2 regions of the Companilactobacillus sp. FL22-3 genome follow, and region 1 is predicted to be linked to the other one. Evidence: a T-box and tRNA genes for the amino acid it is inferred to sense, from the RefSeq annotation. Region 1 holds a T-box; the other holds one or more tRNA genes.
What was found. The T-box of region 1 lies ahead of leuS (leucine--tRNA ligase). A T-box ahead of a tRNA ligase gene usually reads a tRNA of that ligase, here a tRNA-Leu.
Positions count from the first base shown of each region.

Region 2: it has a tRNA-Leu gene. The T-box ahead of leuS (leucine--tRNA ligase) is inferred to sense a tRNA for this amino acid. The anticodon was not compared.

Region 1 covers NZ_JBTYYZ010000013.1:19,794-28,797, forward strand. Annotated here, with positions in the region: gene metK (methionine adenosyltransferase) at 1-361, shown strand, start outside; gene ACYT32_RS11195 (MDR family MFS transporter) at 435-1,910, shown strand; gene ACYT32_RS11200 (phosphatase PAP2 family protein) at 1,857-2,507, opposite strand; gene ACYT32_RS11205 (glucosaminidase domain-containing protein) at 2,587-3,837, shown strand; T-box leader at 3,835-4,050, shown strand; gene leuS (leucine--tRNA ligase) at 4,091-6,505, shown strand; gene ACYT32_RS11215 (putative polysaccharide biosynthesis protein) at 6,956-8,554, shown strand; gene ACYT32_RS11220 (NAD(P)H-hydrate dehydratase) at 8,666-9,004, opposite strand, start outside.
Region 2 covers NZ_JBTYYZ010000016.1:15,022-25,722, forward strand. Annotated here, with positions in the region: gene ACYT32_RS11795 (glycoside hydrolase family 73 protein) at 1-279, opposite strand, end outside; gene ACYT32_RS11800 (MFS transporter) at 376-1,575, opposite strand; gene ACYT32_RS11805 (cold-shock protein) at 1,717-1,917, opposite strand; gene rbsK (ribokinase) at 2,104-3,012, opposite strand; gene rbsD (D-ribose pyranase) at 3,023-3,418, opposite strand; gene ACYT32_RS11820 (hypothetical protein) at 3,589-4,992, shown strand; gene ACYT32_RS11825 (SLAP domain-containing protein) at 5,360-5,887, opposite strand; gene ACYT32_RS11830 (SLAP domain-containing protein) at 6,247-6,744, opposite strand; gene ACYT32_RS11835 (helix-turn-helix domain-containing protein) at 6,884-7,729, opposite strand; tRNA gene ACYT32_RS11840 (tRNA-Leu) at 7,933-8,018, opposite strand; gene ACYT32_RS11845 (hypothetical protein) at 8,828-8,950, opposite strand; gene ACYT32_RS11850 (MucBP domain-containing protein) at 9,190-10,701, opposite strand, start outside.

The sequences.
Region 1 (9,004 bases):
AGATGCTACTAAAGTCGATCGTTCAGCAAGTTATGCTGCTAGATATATCGCTAAGAACCTTGTCGCTGCTGGAGTAGCGGCCAAAGTCGAGATTCAAATTGCCTATGCCATTGGTGTGGCAAGACCAGTTTCAATTCATGTGGATACATTTGGTACTAGTGACTTCTCCGAAGAACAAATTGAATCAGTTATCAATAAGTTCTTCGACTTACGTCCCCTAGGTATCATTAAAATGCTTGATCTACAAAGACCAATTTATAAGAAGACGGCCGCATATGGTCACTTCGGACGTACAGATATCGATTTACCATGGGAAAAACTTGATAAAGTAGATGATATTAAGAGTTTCTTGAAAATTTAATCGGTGATTACAGAGGCGTTCTTTAAAGTTTAACTTTAGGGAAGGTCTCTTTTTTTATGGAGGGAATTAATTAATGGCACGAAAAAATCAATCAAATGTGGTGATCGTAACGATTGCTGTATTTATCGCAACATTTATGACGGCAATTGAAGGAACGATTGTTTCGACCGCTATGCCGACTATTATCGGGAGTTTGCACGGAGTCAGCTTGATGAATTGGGTTTTCTCAATTTATTTATTGATGACTGCTGTAGCAACGCCAATTTACGGAAAGTTATCTGACGTTGTAGGCCGAAAACCAGTTTTATTGATTGGTTTAGTGATTTTCGTTATCGGTTCAACTTTGTGTGCGATGTCGAATTCAATGTTAACTTTGATTTTGGCTCGTGTGATTCAAGGTATCGGTTCAGGGGCAATCCAACCATTAACTTTTACGATCATTGCTGATATTTATCCGTTAGAGAAACGCGCTCGGGTTCTAGGTTTGAATGGTTCAGCTTGGGGAATCGCGGCAGTTATTGCACCGCTATTAGGTGGTTTTATCGTTGAAAAGTTGAGCTGGCATTGGGTCTTTTTGATCAATTTGCCAGTGGGTTTGATTACGATTGCTTTGATATGGATTTTCTTTAAAGAAGAGAAAACAGAACACGAAAAAATTAAGATCGATTATTTAGGAACAATCTTGTTGATTTTAGTTTTATTACCACTGATGTTAGCTTTACAAAGTCTTGGTACAAGCAGTTTGTTGCTTCCTTTGGGATTAGTGGCAGTTTCAATTATTTCCGTATTTATCTTTATCAAAGTTGAAAAACGGGTCCAGGATCCAATCTTGCCGCTCGAATTGTTCAATAATAAGACTTTCGTCATTCAGAATATCTTAGCGCTATTGGTCAGTGGTTTCTTAATTGGTTTTGAAGCTTATATTCCCACTTGGATGCAAGGAATTTTAGGCTTGAGTCCTTCGATGGGGGGATTTGCGGTCACACCTAGTTCGATCATTTGGATTTTTGGATCATTTTGGGCAGGAACGTTGATAAAAAAAATGGCACCCAACCGTGTCATTTACATTAGTTTATTCTTTTTAGCAATCGCTAATGGTTTATTGTTGGCCGCCGGTCCTACTACGCCATTTTGGTACTTCTGTTCACTAGCAGCTGTTGCCGGTTTAGGATTTGGTTTGACGATCACGACTACGACGGTAACTGCTCAGACAGTTGTTGATCCAGAAAACGTCGGTGTTGCTACTAGTTTTAATACTTTATTGCGTACAATTGGTCAATCAATGATGGTGTCAGTCTATGGAATTGTCCTAAATGCCGCTTTGGCTAAAGGTGCCGCCGAAAATAAGAATATTACCGTTGATATGATGAATAAATTGATCGATCCACAGACGGCTAATTCCTTGCCACATCAGCTTTTACCCAAAATGCGACAAATTCTTTTTTCTGGATTGCACAACATTTACCTTGTAACTTTAGTATTATTAGTATTGGGTTTAGTTCTTAATGCCTTTGAGTGGAAGAATAAAAAGGTTCTGGGATCTAAATAATAGTGTGTTGAAAGTTACTACAGTAGCTGCCAGAAGATATCCGCCGAGGACATCGCTAGGGTAGTGAACACCTAAGAAGATACGACTATACCCGATTAGGATGACTAACAAAATACATAATGTACTAATGATCAGTTTTGAACTCAACTTTTTGAAGATGAATAAGCTGATAATTAAAATAGAGATATAGAGGGCAAATGAGCTAGCAGAGTGACCGCTTGGAAAACTATATCCACCGGCCGAAACGTAATGGGTATGACTGGGACGAGGACGATCGACTAGAGTTTTGATCAAACTGTTCAAACTCGAGATGACAACTTTGTTGACAACGAGGAAGATTCCGGCATAATAATATCTTTTTATTATTAATAATAGAAAGAAAATTGCGGCGATGGCGATGGTTGGATAAGTATCTCCAAGATTGGTGAGTGGTCTAAAAAAGCTCAAGCTGAAATTGTTGTGATGATAAATTTGATTAATCAAAGTATTATCAAAATTTTTAATTAAATTTGTCTTTAAAACAACATTGAAGGTCCAAAATATAAAGATAATTAATAAAAGTGTATTTAAGATAGATAATTTTTGAATTTTTTTCATTATTATTTGTCTCACTATTGTTTAAGTTTTTATTAAGAAATATAATAAAGTATAAGGATCTTTAGGAGAGTTGATATCTATGATTATGACACGTCGTGAACGTAAAATCGAAGATAGTCGATTGACTAGATTAAATAATAAAAAACTAAAGAATGCAAACTTGCGCAAAAACTTAACTATTTTGGGTTCAAGTATGTTTGTGGGGGCTGTCGTTGCTGAAGTTGCAAATGTTTCTGTCGCAACACCTGTTAAAGCTGAGGCTTTGTCAGTTAACAATTTGTTGAATCAAAATGCTGCTGTGGTTACTACACCAGTTACTTCTAAAGGTGCGGGAGATCAACAATTTCTCGATTACATTGGCAATTCTGCCCGTAAATTAGCGGCAAATAACGACCTCTATGCTTCAGTTATGATTGCTCAAGCAATGGTCGAAAGTGGATGGGGTACTAGTGGCCTTGCTAGTTCACCTAATTACAATCTCTTTGGTATCAAAGGTGATTATAAAGGTGAATCAGTCAATATGGGTACTCAAGAGGATGATGGAACTGGCAATCTTTATTCTATCAACTCTAACTTCAGAAAATACCCATCATATAAAGAATCACTTGAAGACTATGTATCGTTGCTTCGTGGTGGAACTTCTGGCAATACCCAAATGTATGCTGGTGCTTGGAAGAGCAATACCAAGTCATATGAAGATGCTACGAAGTATTTGACAGGTCGTTATGCAACCGATACAACATACGGTGACAAGTTAAATAGTATGATTGAAAAGTACAACTTGACTCAATATGATACACCGCTTGATAAAGATCAAACATACACTGTTGCTCAAGGTGATACTTTGCAATCAATCGCCGATAAATTCAATATGACGACTGATACCTTAATGTCCTTGAATAACTTGAAGTCAAACAATTACATCTACCCAGGTAAAGTTTTGACGGTTACACAAATTATCGGTTCCAATGGTCAAGCCTTGTCCACAAGTAACTTGAGTACCGCTGAAAATACTAATGATACTAATAATGTTGGCGACGCATATGGCAGTCAACAAGCACCAGTCGTAGTTCAAGATGAACGAAACGGTGTCAAGAAGTATGTTCCATCGGAAGATTCTGATTCCGATTCATCATCAATTAATGTTCAAAATGATTACTCAGATAATAATTCCAGTGATTCAGGTGATAATACTAAGTCGGTAACAGTTCAAAGCGGCGATACGATCGATTCGATTGCTTCACAAGCAGGTACTACGGTTAGCAACATTCGCCAATTGAATAACTTGAATTCCGATTTATTGGTTGTCGGCCAAAGATTATTGGTATAGAATATAACAAAACGGAAGTAGTAGAATATGAAGCGACTTTTCAGAAAGCGTATGGTGATGTGAATACGCAAGTCCTCATTTTCGAACTCGTCCACGAATGCTAGTCGCTGAACTTTAAGTAAGTGACTACGTTTAATCCTCGTTAAGGATTTCAAGAGTCGTGCTATATTTTAGTACGGAACTTAGGTGGTAACGCGATAACTCGTCCTATGATTAATTATAATCATAGGACTTTTTTTGTAGGAGGAAGAATATGTACAATCACAATACGGTAGAAAAGAAATGGCAAAAGTATTGGAAGGAAAACGATACTTTTAAGACAACAACAGATCCAGACAAGAAGAACTTTTATGCTTTGGATATGTTCCCATACCCATCAGGTCAAGGTCTACACGTCGGACATCCTGAAGGCTATACAGCAACAGATATTATTGCTCGAATGAAGCGTGCTCAAGGTTATAATGTTTTGCATCCAATGGGTTTTGACGCTTTTGGGTTGCCTGCTGAACAATATGCTTTGAATACTGGTAATAATCCAGCTGACTTTACGGAAAAGAATATTCAAAACTTTAAACGTCAAATCAATTCACTTGGTTTCTCATATGATTGGAACCGTGAAGTTCGTACAACTGATCCAGAATTCTACAAGTGGACACAATGGATTTTTGAACAGATGTACAAAAAAGGCTTGGCTTATGAATCAGAAACTCTCGTTAACTGGTCACCTGATTTAGGTACCGTAGTAGCTAATGAAGAGATTATTGATGGTAAAACTGAACGTGGTGGCTTCCCAGTTGTTCGTAAACCAATGCGTCAATGGATGCTTAAGATTACAGCCTATGCTGACCGTTTGTTGGATGATTTAGATGATATTGACTGGCCTGAAAATATCAAAGAAATGCAAAGAAACTGGATCGGCCGTTCCGTTGGAGCTCAAATTACTTTCGATATTGCCGATAGCGATGATTCAGTTAATATCTTTACTACAAGACCAGATACGATCTTTGGTGTAGAATATATGACCTTGGCCCCAGAACATAAATTAGTTGATAAGATTACGACACCTGAACAAAAAGCCGCAGTTGAAGCTTACAAAGAAGAAGTTTCTCATAAGTCTGATTTGGACCGAACAGATTTGAATGATGAAAAGACGGGTGTCTTCACTGGTGCTTATGCGATCAATCCTGTTAATGGTAAAAAGATTCCGGTTTGGATCTCAGATTATGTCTTAGTCACATACGGAACTGGTGCCGTTATGGCCGTTCCAGCTCATGATGACCGTGATTTTGCCTTTGCCAAGAAGTTTAATTTACCAATGACTCAAGTTATTGAAGGTGACTTGGATAACGGAGCAATCACTGGTGATGGCAAGCACATCAATTCTGATTTCTTAGATGGATTGAACAAAGAAGATGCTATTCAACGAGCTGTCGAATACTTTGAAGATAAAGGTTTTGGTGAAAAGAAAGTTAATTATCGCTTGCGTGATTGGGTCTTCTCCCGTCAAAGATACTGGGGTGAACCAATTCCGGTTATTCATTGGGAAGATGGTACAACATCACTTGTTCCTGAAGATGAATTACCACTTAAATTACCAGCGGACTCAGATATTAAACCATCTGGTACTGGTGAAAGCCCATTAGCTAACTTGACCGATTGGGTCAATGTAGTTGATAAGAATGGCCGAAAAGGTCGCCGTGAAACTAATACCATGCCACAATGGGCTGGTTCATCATGGTACTACTTGAGATATATTGATCCACATAATGATAAAGAACTAGCTGACTACGACTTGTTGAAACAGTGGTTACCAGTTGATCTATATATCGGTGGTGCTGAGCATGCTGTTCTTCACTTGTTATACGCTAGATTCTGGCATAAAGTATTGTATGACTTGGGCGTAGTTCCAACTAAAGAACCTTTCCAAAAGCTATTTAATCAAGGAATGATCCTCGGTAAGGGTCATGAGAAGATGTCTAAGTCAAAAGGTAACGTTGTTAATCCTGATGACGTAGTTGAACAATATGGCGCTGATACTTTAAGAACTTATGAAATGTTCATGGGTCCTTTGGATGCATCAATTGCCTGGTCTGAAAACGGTTTGTCAGGTTCAGCTAAATTCTTGGATCGTGTTTGGAACTTGTTCATCAACGATGACGATTACAGTACACTCAAGGATGACTATCTAACAGATTCTAACGATGGTAAACTTGATAAAGTTTATAATGAAACAGTTAAGAAAGTTACCGAAGATTACGATGCTTTGCATTTCAATACTGCCATTTCACAGATGATGGTCTTCGTTAATGAAGCTCACAAAGTCGATACAATGCCAAAGGCATACGCCGAAGGATTAGTTCAATTGTTGGCTCCAATTGCTCCACATATGATGGAAGAATTATGGAGTAAGTTTGGTCATACTGAATCAATTTCTTATGCCCAATGGCCTACATATGACGAAAAGAAATTGGTTTCTGACACCGTAGAAATTATTCTGCAAGTTAATGGTAAATTGAGAAATAAAGTCGAAGTTGCTAATGGTACACCTAAAGATGAATTAGAGAAATTAGCTCTTAATGATGAGAAAGTTCAAAAATTCATTGCTGATAAAAATGTTGTTAAAGTGATTGTAATTCCTAATAAGATCGTCAACATTGTTGTTAAATAATGAGAAAATAAAAAAAGGATTTCGGGAATTTCCGAAGTCCTTTTTTGATGGTCGAATGGCATCAAGCGTTGCCTATTTTGTAGAGTGTGTATAACTACTGATAATATATATTATTTTGAGGGAATTTCAATTCTTGAATAATTGCAAAAAGTGCCTATTAGGTGAGTGTATTAATAGAATTGTTGATCCATCCGACAGAAATATTTTAGCATGATTTGTTTTTAAAGACGCTTTACAATTTATGCAATCTGTCAAGTTAGCATAATGTTTTGGAAAATATATTGCTTTTTATTGAAATAAAGTGTAATTTAAAATTTTTAGGAAGATAACTTTGCTATAATTAAATGGATAGTTTTTAAGGTGGTGCAAGATTTGGGCGTAAACAATAGCCATGATAATGAAGAAGAAGTGTTGCCAGTCTTAGACCCAGAGGTTTCATCGAAAGATACCATGTTAAAAGGGTCAGCTTGGATGACAGCCGGTAGCATTTTTTCTCGAATTTTAGGTGCAATCTATATCATTCCTTGGATGGCATGGATGGGATCGTATTATCCAGCAGCTAATGCATTATTTGCGAAAGGGTATAATATTTACAGTTTGTTTCTGATTGTTTCAACAGCCGGAATTCCTGGCGCAATTTCGAAACAAATTTCACATTATAATGCACTGGATCAATATGCAACAGGTAATAAATTATTTAAACACGGTCTACGGATCATGACTTTCATGGGTGTGATCTTTGCCGCAATCATGTACTTTGGCGCACCGGTTTTAGCAACGATTTTTACTGATGGTGATCCACGAAGTATTCCAGTTATTAAGTCATTAGCGATTGCTGTTTTGATTATTCCTATTCTGAGTATCTTAAGAGGTTACCTGCAAGGATATTCTGATATGGCACCTTCTGCCATTTCTCAATTTATTGAACAGATTGCCCGTGTGATTTATATGCTTTTGGCAACTTATATCATTATGGTGGTTAATAAGGGCAGTTATATTAATGCCGTGGTCCAATCAACTTTTGCTGCCTTTATTGGAGCGGCTGTAGCGATTGGAATTTTGATCTTAGCCTTACTAAGACGATTACCAAAACTACGACAATTATCACAGAATGGTCAACCAGCAGCTGATGTGAATGAAAATAATTTCACCCGTGAAATTTTTCAACAAGCTTTGCCATTCATCATTCTCGATGCAGGGATTACTTTTTTCAATCTATTCGATCAATCAACCTTTAATCAATTCATGAGGATGTTTGTCAACGCTACAGGGGCACAGTTGGATAACTACTACTCTTTATTTGGTTTTCAAGCAAATAAATTGATTATGATTATCGTATCCTTATCGACTGCTATGGCTGTTACAGCCGTCCCAATTTTATCTGGCTTATATTCTAAAGGTAATAAGGAAAAAATTGAGGGTCAAATTTCCAATACGATTGAATTGTTCTTCTTCGTTATGATTCCTGCTTCATTAGGGATGTACGCCGTTGCACAACCGCTTTGGACGACTTTTTATCGTTATGATTCTTTAGGGGTCTTGATGTTACAATTCTCAGCAATTATCTCCATATTGCTAGGATTGTTCACGGTTTTGTCAGCCGTTTTGCAGGCGTTATATCGTAACAGACTAGCTATCAAATACTTTGTTTATGGCTTCCTGGCGAAAGTCGTTGCTCAATTGCCAATGATTTGGCTATTTCATGAATTTGGACCATTAGTAGCGACAAGTATTGGTATGGGTGTCGTTTGCTGGCTAATGGTACGCAAGTTGCACCAAATTTATCCGTTTGATACTGGCCGTCTCTCACGCCGCATCAGTGGCATTATATTGTTCTCGTTGATCATGTTTGTTTCAGTAATATTAGTCAATTGGATCGTCTTTCGTTTCGTTGGTAACTCCGATAGAATCATTTCGGTTGTAGTTCTAATACTAGAAGCCGGCTTGGGTGGTGTGATTTACGGTTACCTAGTTTTGAAGACATCATTAGCTGATAAGATTTTAGGACCACGAGTTGCCAGAATCAGAAGAATTTTTAATATTAAATAGGCTGAATGATATATTTAAAAATTAATAATAAATAATCCCAGTGAAGTTAACCAGGTAAGATGGTTGATTCACTGGGATTTTTAATTGGCAGAATATAGTGGTTAAGTTTGTTCAACGTTCAAGTAAACTGTATTTTTGCATATATTTAGGTAACTTCTCGATAATTGTTGAAGGTAAAACAACGTAGTGCTTTTCAGCTAAAGAATCACCAATCGTACTGTGGATCAAAAGGGCAGCTTGAATAGTTGCTAAAGAGTAACCAAATTGAGCAATGAATCCGGAGATGATTCCGGTCAGGGTGTCACCCATACCTCCAGTTGCCATACCGGGATTGCCAGCGGTGATGTTGAAGGACATATCTTGATAATAAATTTCGGAATGATGTTTTTTGAGAACTAAAACAGCTTGCGGATTAATTTTTTGCAAACTTTCAAAGTTGTTCAATTCAAC
Region 2 (10,701 bases), on a different contig from region 1:
CTCTAAGATTGCTTGAGCAATGGTAATGCTAGGTAAAACTCCGTACTGCTTTCCTAAAGTAACTGCATAGGGGGCAATCTTTTTGATAAAGGCATTGTGTTCTTGTTGAACGACTACGACCTGGTTCTCCTTTTGGGTTTGAAGATAATACTTGTATCCAAAAAAGCTTAGAACAAAGACTGCCAGAATCGCTACTAAAATGATAGTTGTTTGATTATTTTTTTTGCTTGAACGTCGCCGGGTAGTTCGACGACTGGAATACTTCCTTTTTTGTGGCAATTAATTTATCCTCTGTACGTTTATTAATTTTTATTATAGACGATATACTTGAATTTTTCGTGATATAAAAAAGAATTTAAACAATTGCTTAAGTTATCAAAAATTTAACTTAAGTTGAGCTTTTTTAGCGTAATAGATCCACGTTACTAGCGCTAAAAGTTCTAAGGATGCAGAGAATAAGAAGATGCTCTTATAACCAAAAACTGTGGCGACCTGAGCGGCTATCATTGGCCCCAAAACATTGCCAAATGACTGTGCCGATTGATTATAACTGAAAATCCGTCCAAAAATTTGTTTCGGTACATTTTGTACAGTTAGAACTTGTATGGATGGAATCAAAGCCGCATCGGAAATCCCTAATATGAACCGCAGACAAATCAATTCCCAAATATTTTGAACCAAACTGCTTAAAGCTAGGCAAATAATTGCCAAGAACAAAAAAATCAACATGCTCCTTAAACTCCCCAGCCAATCGATCAAACGACCAATCAATCCGGCCATGAAAATCGTAGCTAAACCTGGAGCCGCAGATACTATTCCTGTCATGAGAATCACGTTTTGAGCGTTAGAATCCATCTCCTTGACCAATAAACTGAGCATAGGTGTAATTGCATTAGTAGTTGCTTGAATGGCCAGTAGCGACCAAAATAAGGCAATAAAGAACGGCCAGCCAATTACTTTCATCAGCGGTAAGGCTGGTGGTAATTGTTTGGGAGAAATGGGTTGAAAATCTTCTTTGACACCTAACCAAGTTGTAAAAAAGACTAATGCCATCAAACTACTAGTTAAAAAGAAAGCTCCTCGATAGCCCACAGAAGTCGCCAAAAATCCTCCCAGCAAAGGCCCCACCAAAGTTCCGGTAATACTGCCAGTCACTAATTTGCTCATTACCCGACCTCGAATGTCCGTTGGTGCAGAGACCGACATTAAGGCATTAGCATTGTTGATATAACCGGAAAACACTCCTTGTAAAGCTCGAAAGAAGAGCAAGAACCAAACATTCGGCGATAGGCCAATCATAAAGATAGTTATTGTCATCACGCCTGAGGCTCGCAAGCACATCAACTTTCTCCCTTTGATGTCAGCTAGACGACCCCACAGAGGCGAAACTAAAGCCTTGCTGAAATATGTCAAAGAAAAGGCCGCTGCTCCTAACAGATTCAACTCTGCTTTATTGAAATGTCCCAAAGTATTGATATAAAGGACAATAAAAGGCAATGTCATTGCATTGCCCATATCTGTTATTAAACTGCCGAACCACAGGATCCGAAAATTTCTTCGCCAATTTATTTGCATTCGCTTTCTCCAAACTCACTCAATAACAATTGATTTTAAACTATCAACGTATATTTCTTGTAAAGTTTAGGTAAAGATTTATTTGTAGGGACTAAAAAAAGCTAACCCTTTCGGATTAGCTTTTTGCTCAAAGTTTATTAATTAGTCCTTAACAACGTTTGAAGCTTGTGGGCCACGATCTGAATCTTCGATATCGAATGTTACAGCTTGACCTTCTTCAAGTGTCTTGTAACCGTCACCTTGGATTGCTGAGAAGTGAACAAATACGTCACTACCATCTTCGCGTGTAATAAAACCATAGCCTTTTTCTGCGTTAAACCATTTAACTGTTCCGTGTTCCATCAGACTATTCCTCCTGATAAATAAAAATTTTTTGTGCATTATTTCGTGGTACTTCATGGAAGAAAGTCTAAAATACGAAACATTCAAACCATTCGAACCATTCACCATTCAAAAATACAACTATTATATTACCATGCTTGGGCAATTAATTCAATCTACTTAGCGTAAAGTTTCTTTTACAAATACTTAAATCTCAACATCTCTCACATGAGGGATAGAATTTTGAGCACCTTTTGTTTGCACTGTAATTGAAGATGCTTTACTTGCAAATTTCATTGCCTCTTCAACGTTACTCAAATCTTCATTTAGTTTTGAAGCCAGATAACCAATAAAAGTATCTCCAGCAGCGGTTGTATCAACTGTTTGAACTTTATAAGCTTTAACAAAACCAGTCTTTTTATTCATTGAATAGAAAGACCCATTTGAGCCAACAGTAATTATTACATTCTTTACTCCCATCGTGTGCAACTTATTTGCTGCTGCAACCATGGAAGGTTCGTCTGTAACTTTAATACCGGTAATAGCTTCAGCTTCTGTTTCATTAGGTACGATGATATCGGTCAACTGCAACAATTCTTCAGGGATGTCCTTTTTAGCAGGAGCCGGATTCAAAATTGTCAAAACATTATTTTCTTTGGCAATCTTGAAAGCTTCCGTTGAAGCAGCAAGTGGAGTTTCAAACTCTGTGATCAAGCAATCAGCATCAGCAATCGAAGCACTAGCAGCCTTAACATCATCAGTCGTAATTGCTTGATTAGCACCACCATAAATCAAAATACTATTTTGACCATTTTCATCCAATAAGATATAAGCTTGACCCGTTCCAGCTTTTTGATCCCGTGTAACATGTTCGATATTCAAGCCGTCTTCTTTAAACGTATCCAACATAAAATCAGCGGCATTATCCTGACCGATCTTAGCAATAAAGGATGTTTCAGCTCCGGCACGTACTGCGGCAATTGCTTGATTAGCACCTTTTCCACCGCCAGCATTAGAACGTTCATGCATAGCCATCGTCTCACCTGGTAATGGCAAGCGGGTAATATTTAAAATCGTATCAACATTGATTGAACCTAAAACAACAATTTTTTTCATAAAAAATCCTCTAAAAAACAACTCCACTTTCAAGTAAAATATTTGAGTAAGGTGTTTCCTCACCCGTTCTAATAAATGCTTTAGTATCGTTTAAATCTTTTTTCATTTCCTCGTGAGGAATAAATTCAATCGGTGTATCTCCAACAGCTTTTTTAACTGCAGCCAATTGTTTAGGGTTTTGTACCTTAATTTCTTCAGCCAGATAAACCTTTTGAACTTGTAGTTCACTCAAGACATTTTCCAACACTTGAATAAAACTTGGTAAGCCAGCTTCCACTGCCAAATCAATTTTTTCTGTCTTGCTTGGTACTGGCATTCCAGCATCACCAATTCCCAAAGTATCAAAATGACCCATTTGGGCAATCACACGTGAAATGTCTGAGTTAATGACCCGCGTTTTTTTCATGAAATCCTCACCTTTTTCTGTAATCGTTTACAGTGATTATACTAACATTCACTATTATCTATGTAAATATTTTATCAATTTCATATATTTAGTGGCAAGATAAGATTTTTCATTGCTTGAAAAGACAGATAATTATATCCTATTAAAGAATACAAAAATGAGGTTTTCAAATGAGAAGAACAACAAAGCTTAGTTTTTATTTTATTATTTTTATAATTTTCGGTCTGATCGGCTTGTGGATGCCACTACTAGGTGACGATCTGCACTGGGGTACTTATTTCGGTAGCAATTACTTTCCTCAAGGAATTTTTCTAAAATATGATGGCCGCTACTTAGGTGATCTTTTAGTTATTGCCATCACCAAAATCAAACCGCTAGCATTTTTAGGTTATGGAACATTTATGACCTTGATTGTTTTCTTGATTCAAAAGATTCGTGATCAAATCAAACCAACTAAATCGATTGGGTTATTATCTTCCGCTTTAGCTGGACTCTTTATCTTATTGATGCCCAAAATTATTTTTCAACAAATTCTAGGTTGGCATGCTGGGTTCGCAAACTATGTCCCATCAGTCGTTTATCCACTATTTGTTCTCTATCTGGTACTTAAAAATTACGATAATCAAGACGTTGAATATTACCGAACTAGTATTTACTTAATATTCTTTGCCTCGATCTTTGCTCAGTTCTTTGCTGAACATGTCACCGTTTTAAATGTTTTCAATGGCATTTTGATATTATTATTCTTGCGTAACCATTTCAGTGATAAATTTAAAAAAATCATGAGTTTAGCTCTAATCGGTAACTTTATCGGTGCCGTCCTAATGTTTATCAATGGTGCTTATATCAAAATATTATTTGGTAGAGACTCCTATCGATCATTAAAGGGCTCCTCATCATCAGATACCATGTTTAATTATATGCGCTTGATGTTCACACCTAAGCATTTGATTATCCTAGGCATTGCCATCATAATCTTTACCATAATCGTCGTAATTTATTCGCTAAAAATAGACAATCCTAAATTGAAATTAGCTAATTTTGCTTTATTACTTTCTGGTTATGTCGTTATTGCTCCATTTATCGTTGTATCTCCATTCGGTTCAAGATGTATGTTTGCCACTTATATGTTCTTTGGCACGATTGCGATAATTAATATCGATATTCTACTGGACTCTTATCAAAAATATCTCCTACCCGTCTTGGCATTGGTATTATTAGGCGTGGGATTAAGATTTGACGCACTAGCTCATAATTATGGAAAGACTTTTGATATGCAGGTTCAATATTCAACTTACCAAAATAACGTCAAGCGTAACACTCAATATTTCTTACAATATAAAGATACTAAATATATCTGGTTGACCGCTCCTATTCAAAGCGATAACAACTTTGCTGAGCTATATGTAGCCAACAAAGATCGCAATATGGTTCCAATTAACTACTACGATTGGAGCGACGCTTTACGAAAAATACAAGGTAAAAAATTTGCAACTCACGATGCTTACATGAAGGCTTTTGATAAACAAATCTTAGAAAAGGTTAAGTTGATTAAAGCTAAGGAAAGTAAGTAAATCCTATGAAGTCAGTCATTTCAACGCTTAAATGACTGGCTTTTTTCTTTTTTTAAATCCTTTATTCATAGTGTATGTAAGCGTCCTATTATGATTCCAGCGGTTTAGCTGTATAAAAAAAACTATGGATTTTTAACATCCATAGTTTTTATTCCACATTAGGAAAACACTTTTTACAAAATGTGAATCAAATTTTGTTTTAAACGGGAGTACACTATTAACTGTATTAAAGAAAGACCTCATATATATTAAATAGATTTTTAAGTACATTTGGCAGTGTACATAAAAGTTGATATATACAAGAGATATCGGCGGTCGGCATACCAAGGATATCTACTAGTAATTCACACACAAGATTAAAAGTTAATTAGACAGTAGCACTAAATGATTGTTCCACAACATCGTACATGGCAACGTACTCATCTGGAGCAACTCGTACAAAAGGTACACCGTTGGAGTAATTGATGACAGTATCAGTAGCCCATTTGCTGTCTGGGGATAGCTGAACATCACTTCTCTCAACTAAATTATGATCATACACACTTACATTTTTATCAGAACCGTCGAGTGACTGTACTTTTATAGTCATTCGACGGTTTTTGTATTTGAATCCATCCTTAGCACTTAAATAACCGTTAGTCGAAACTTGATAAAAGTCAGTTCCATTAACATTTTGTGTTTTGGCAACTTTCCAAGTTGAATTCTTATCTAAAGCAACATTGGTTTTATTACCGTTTTGATCGTAAAGCTGAGCTTCATCAGAACTTACTTCGGCAAAAACTCCAGCCTTAGTAACAGACTCTGCTGATACATTAGTTACAGAACTAGCGGCAGTGGCAACTGCACTTCCAGTTCCTAAAAGAGCACAAACAAGGAGCAAAATAGATTTTTTCATAACAAATAACCTCTATATATATTTTTTTTGGCAAAAAATCCCGGCAGCTATTTTTTGGCATAAAAATAGCGTACACAAAAGCTGATTCTTACATACAAGAATTTTTAATAATTCACACATTTGCTTATATTTCTAACTCTGGCATTTTATAAGCACCCTTATATTACCGAGATTCTGCGTAAATTTCAACAGTAATTTGAAAAAAATGATTAATTAATTATGTGAATCTTTACATATTAATTATCTCAAAAACGCTCAAAATACTATGAACATTGGCGCTATCTACTTTTGTAAACCTTTTCCTTAAATCATAAAAGAGGCGCAATTTTTTTAATTGCCCCTCTTAAAAACTAGTATTATTATTCTGTAAATGATTGTTGAATCACATTCCACATTCCTACGTATTCATCAGGAGCCACCCGAACAAATGGCATGCCCTCTGATGTAGTAATCACAGTATCTGAGTACCAGTATGTACCTGGAGCCAAAGCAACCTTGTCACTTTCAACGAAGTTGTGATCATAAACTGGCACATCTTCATCAGTTTCGACTCTGATCACTTCTGGTCTATTACGGTAAATAAAACTATCGCTTGAACTTAAATATTCGTTCGTAGCGATTTGGTAAAAGTCTTGACCATTAATGGTTGCTGTCCTCCCAAGGTACCAACAACTGTTAAGTGGTTCGGATTCACCTGTCGCATGTCCTGCCGCATCATAGATTTTGGCGGGATTTGCACTAACATCAACAAAGTATCCGCTAGTTACGGACTTAGCCTCGACACTTTGGATAGGTACTAATGAAAGCCCAACGCCCAGTAGAATAGTTAAAATCACTACTAAAAATCGTCTTTTCATTTAAAATACTTCCTTAGTCTCCTTAGACTGTGTCAAGTATATCATGTTTAAACATGTTTTATGATTTGTCAGCTTATTAAAAATATCACAACAAAAAAACGTCGTTATTTTTATATAACGGCGTTTTTTCTAGTAAAATTTATTTTTTCATCTCGGCGAGTAATAAATCATTCTGATTGAACTTAGCCAAGTAAAGTGCCAAGTTGTAATAATCATTGTAATCTTCTGTGCGGTCTTGATCATTTTTAATTGCGACCGATAACTGATAGTTCAAGTCGTCTAAGAAATAAGAAACATGCTTTCTTTGCGCAAAATTTAAGCCGCATTGACTGAACTCGTAAGACCTCTGATACGACTTCATATCATTGTATGCTTTGGCTAAAGTCTTGCAAATGAAGAGAATCTCCAGATCACTAGCATTTGAGATCCGTGAGTCCTCATCAATTGAATTATCAATCATTTCAAAATAATACTGAGCACGATCGTAATGCTTTTGAGCAACATAGTCTAAGCCCTTGAACAAGTATGCAAGGAAAGTATAGACGTCATCTTTAGATGACTTGGTATATTGCAAAACCTTATCCAAAGTAAACAGTGAGGCGTCAAAATTATGATTCTTGTAAGCCAACATGCCATTGATCAATTCATATTGTTTCATGTCATTATTATTGAGTTTACCTTCTAACAATGACAATCGATCCTGAACATCAATGTTTCTTTGAAGTAAAATATCTTGTTCGATTGCATCTAGAATACTATCCTGTTTGGCAGAAGAATTACTTGAAAAATCACTGAACACATCATTCAATGTTAAATCCAATTTCAAACAAATCTTGATCAAGATATTCACTGTTGGTGCAATATTATGCTTCTCAATTTTACTGATCGTATTTTGAGTACAAATGTCGTTAGCTAACTCAATTTGAGTTAAATTCATTTCTCGTCTTTTATTATAGATAATTGATCCAAGAAACAATGGCAACACACTCCCATCTATCGTTATGATATTTATCAATAATACTATACCACCAGATTAAAAGATATATTCCAATAACATTAACAATTAATTCAAAAAGAAAATATTTTTCAATAATACTTGCAGATGCACAAAAATCATTGTTATAGATGACGGAATTTTCCCGAAACAAAAAAAAGCAGCTAGACAAAAATGTCTAACTACTCTAGTGATGCGGGTAAGAAGATTCGAACTTCCACGGAGATAATTCTCCACAAGATCCTTAGTCTTGCGCGTCTGCCAATTCCGCCATACCCGCATGCACGTTCTACTATACACAAAAATATAAATAATTTCAAGCTAATTTTTGGGTATCATGGAGATATTTTAATTTTCCATGGCAACCCCACAAACATACTAGTGAGATAGTACAGACTCCAAAGCAAAAACAACTTTGTGATCAATACTATCATCATTGAAACGTTAGATACTTAACAACAATCTCTACTTACTATCATCATTTTCATCTGAGTTTTTCTCTGTCACTTATATCAGTCAAATTCTTATTGGCAATCTGCTTGAAAGTTCTCTTATCTTTAATGTGGTATTTCTAAGCTATTCTATCCATTATGTAAGAGTCTTTATATCACTTGGTTTACTAATTGTGTTCTTTGCATTGATCGATTATCCGATTTTAAATTATATTATTGCACACGGGCCGTTGTAATATGTTAAATCATTTTGATTAACCATCATAATAAACCTCTTCAGCTTTCTTAAAACTCTTTCAATCAACTGAAAATAATTATACTTAAAAGCTCTTGTAATGATTGTTACGTAAACTATCAAGTGCCTTAAGTAAAATATTAGCTATCGATTTAACCACACCTTATATAGAAGCATTTCACACCACAAAGAATTTTTATATCATTCACGATGCTTTTAAAATTTTATCAAACAAAAAGGAACTAACCTTAGGTCAGTTCCCTTTATCTGGATCATTTATTGTAGTCAGCTTATTCAAAACACAACCAAGACTTGTTCAATAGTTTACATTCAAAATTCAGTATCATTGTACTTTTTAACATAATCCTTTTTATATTCTCAAAGAATTAATGTGTCCTTAAATTAGCTTCGACTGTGTGATTTTCTAAACTCTGCTAAAGAAATACCCTTAAAGTTGTCTTCTTCATCGGTGAGTTCTTTTATCAATTTAGGTTCTGCTTTTAATTTAATATCTTCATTTTCCAAACCCATTGCCTCCGTAGTCATTTTAAGATTATTTTGTAAATAATAACTAACCTGTAACAAAGTACCCTTAGTATATCAAATTAACTACACTCTACTTACAATTATTTCAACTTACCGCAGATATCAGACTAATAAGAAGAAAGTCACAACGGAAAAGAGATTCTTTTATAAAGAAAAAGAGCTGACCTTACGGTCAACCCTTCTTCTAATAATCATCTACTTAACGTTAATTTGTTGGATTATTTAATCCATGTTGTTAAACCTTGATCTGTGTATGTTGAAACTGGTTCGTCCATTTCCATCAAACATAGACCCCAACCTACAGCGTTACCCTTACCATCATAGACTAACATACCTGTGGCTTTACCACTAGCACCTACTGAGTCCCAAATTGAACCTTCTAGTGGGTCTGGATTATCAAATCCTGCATTCAAAAAGTTTAAATAATCATTCTTTGTTTTAAAGATATGGTCTGATACATAGTAGTTAGTACCTAAGTTATAGCCACTGTTCTTGACAAATTGGTCTTTAATTTGGTCTGTAGTTAAACCAAATGTGTCAGCCGTTGTGGTATTAAATCTGCTTGTATCCCAATTGGCTGTCGTGGCTTTTCCACCAAAGTCTTGAATACCTACAAACATACCATTTTCAAGTTGTTGTACACCTACACCAATGTCAGTCATACCTTTGTCTAACATAGTAGCATTATGTTCTGGTGATTCCTTCCATTGATTAACCAAGTTTTGAGCTACTTCATCAGCAGTTGAACCATTTGTGACAGCCAAATTTTCTGCCATATTAGTTGAACCGTATTGTTTCAAGTTTGCTTGAGTTTGAGCCATAAACTCATCATGGTTAGCGGAGTTGATGTCACCACTGGCGTCAACGTGTCCCTTTTCAGTGAGGGAACGTGCTACAGCTCCTGCGGTTAAATTACTATCAACATTTAGTTCTGATAAACTGTTAGCAGTTCTGTAATTATTTACTAATGAGATAACCTTATTTGCAACAGCAGATGTATCAACTGTTTGTACAGGTGCATCTTCTGTATATGTAAAGTTGATTACATTATTATCCTTAGCAACCTCCAATGATTTAGATGATTGGTCTACTGTATAACCTTTGATAGCTGGTGCTGTTTCGGTTACAGTTGAACCAACAACTTGGTCAGTTAAAGTCTTAGCAGATTGTAATACATTGCCGTCAGCATCTAAATAATTTACTGTTACATTAGCCTTTGAAACAACTGGTGCATTCTTTGTGTATTTGAATGTTAGAGTTTCGTCACCAGTTACTGAATCGATTGTTTGAGTAGCGTTTCCACTCAAAGTATAATCAGTAACATCTTTAGCTTTAACTGTGTATGACTTACCATTGTCAACCTTTTCAGAAATTGAATCAGCTACGGCATTGCCGTCAGCGTCTACAAATTTTGTTGTAATTGTTGATTGTTGGATAGGTTCAGCATTCTTAGTGTACTTAAAGTTAATTACATTACTATCAGCTTTTACTGTAATTGACTGACTAGCATCACCATCTAGGGTATAACCTTTGATTTCAGGTGCATCAGCTTTATAAGTTGAATCTACATCAGCTGTATCAGTTTTAGCAGTTTTTAGTACATTACCATCTGTGTCAAGATAATTAATAGTAATAGTTGCTGTCTTAGGTGCAACAGCATTCTTTGTGTATGTGAATGTTACAGTTGAACCTTCTTTGGCTACATTTACATTCTTAGTAGCTTCAGTTGC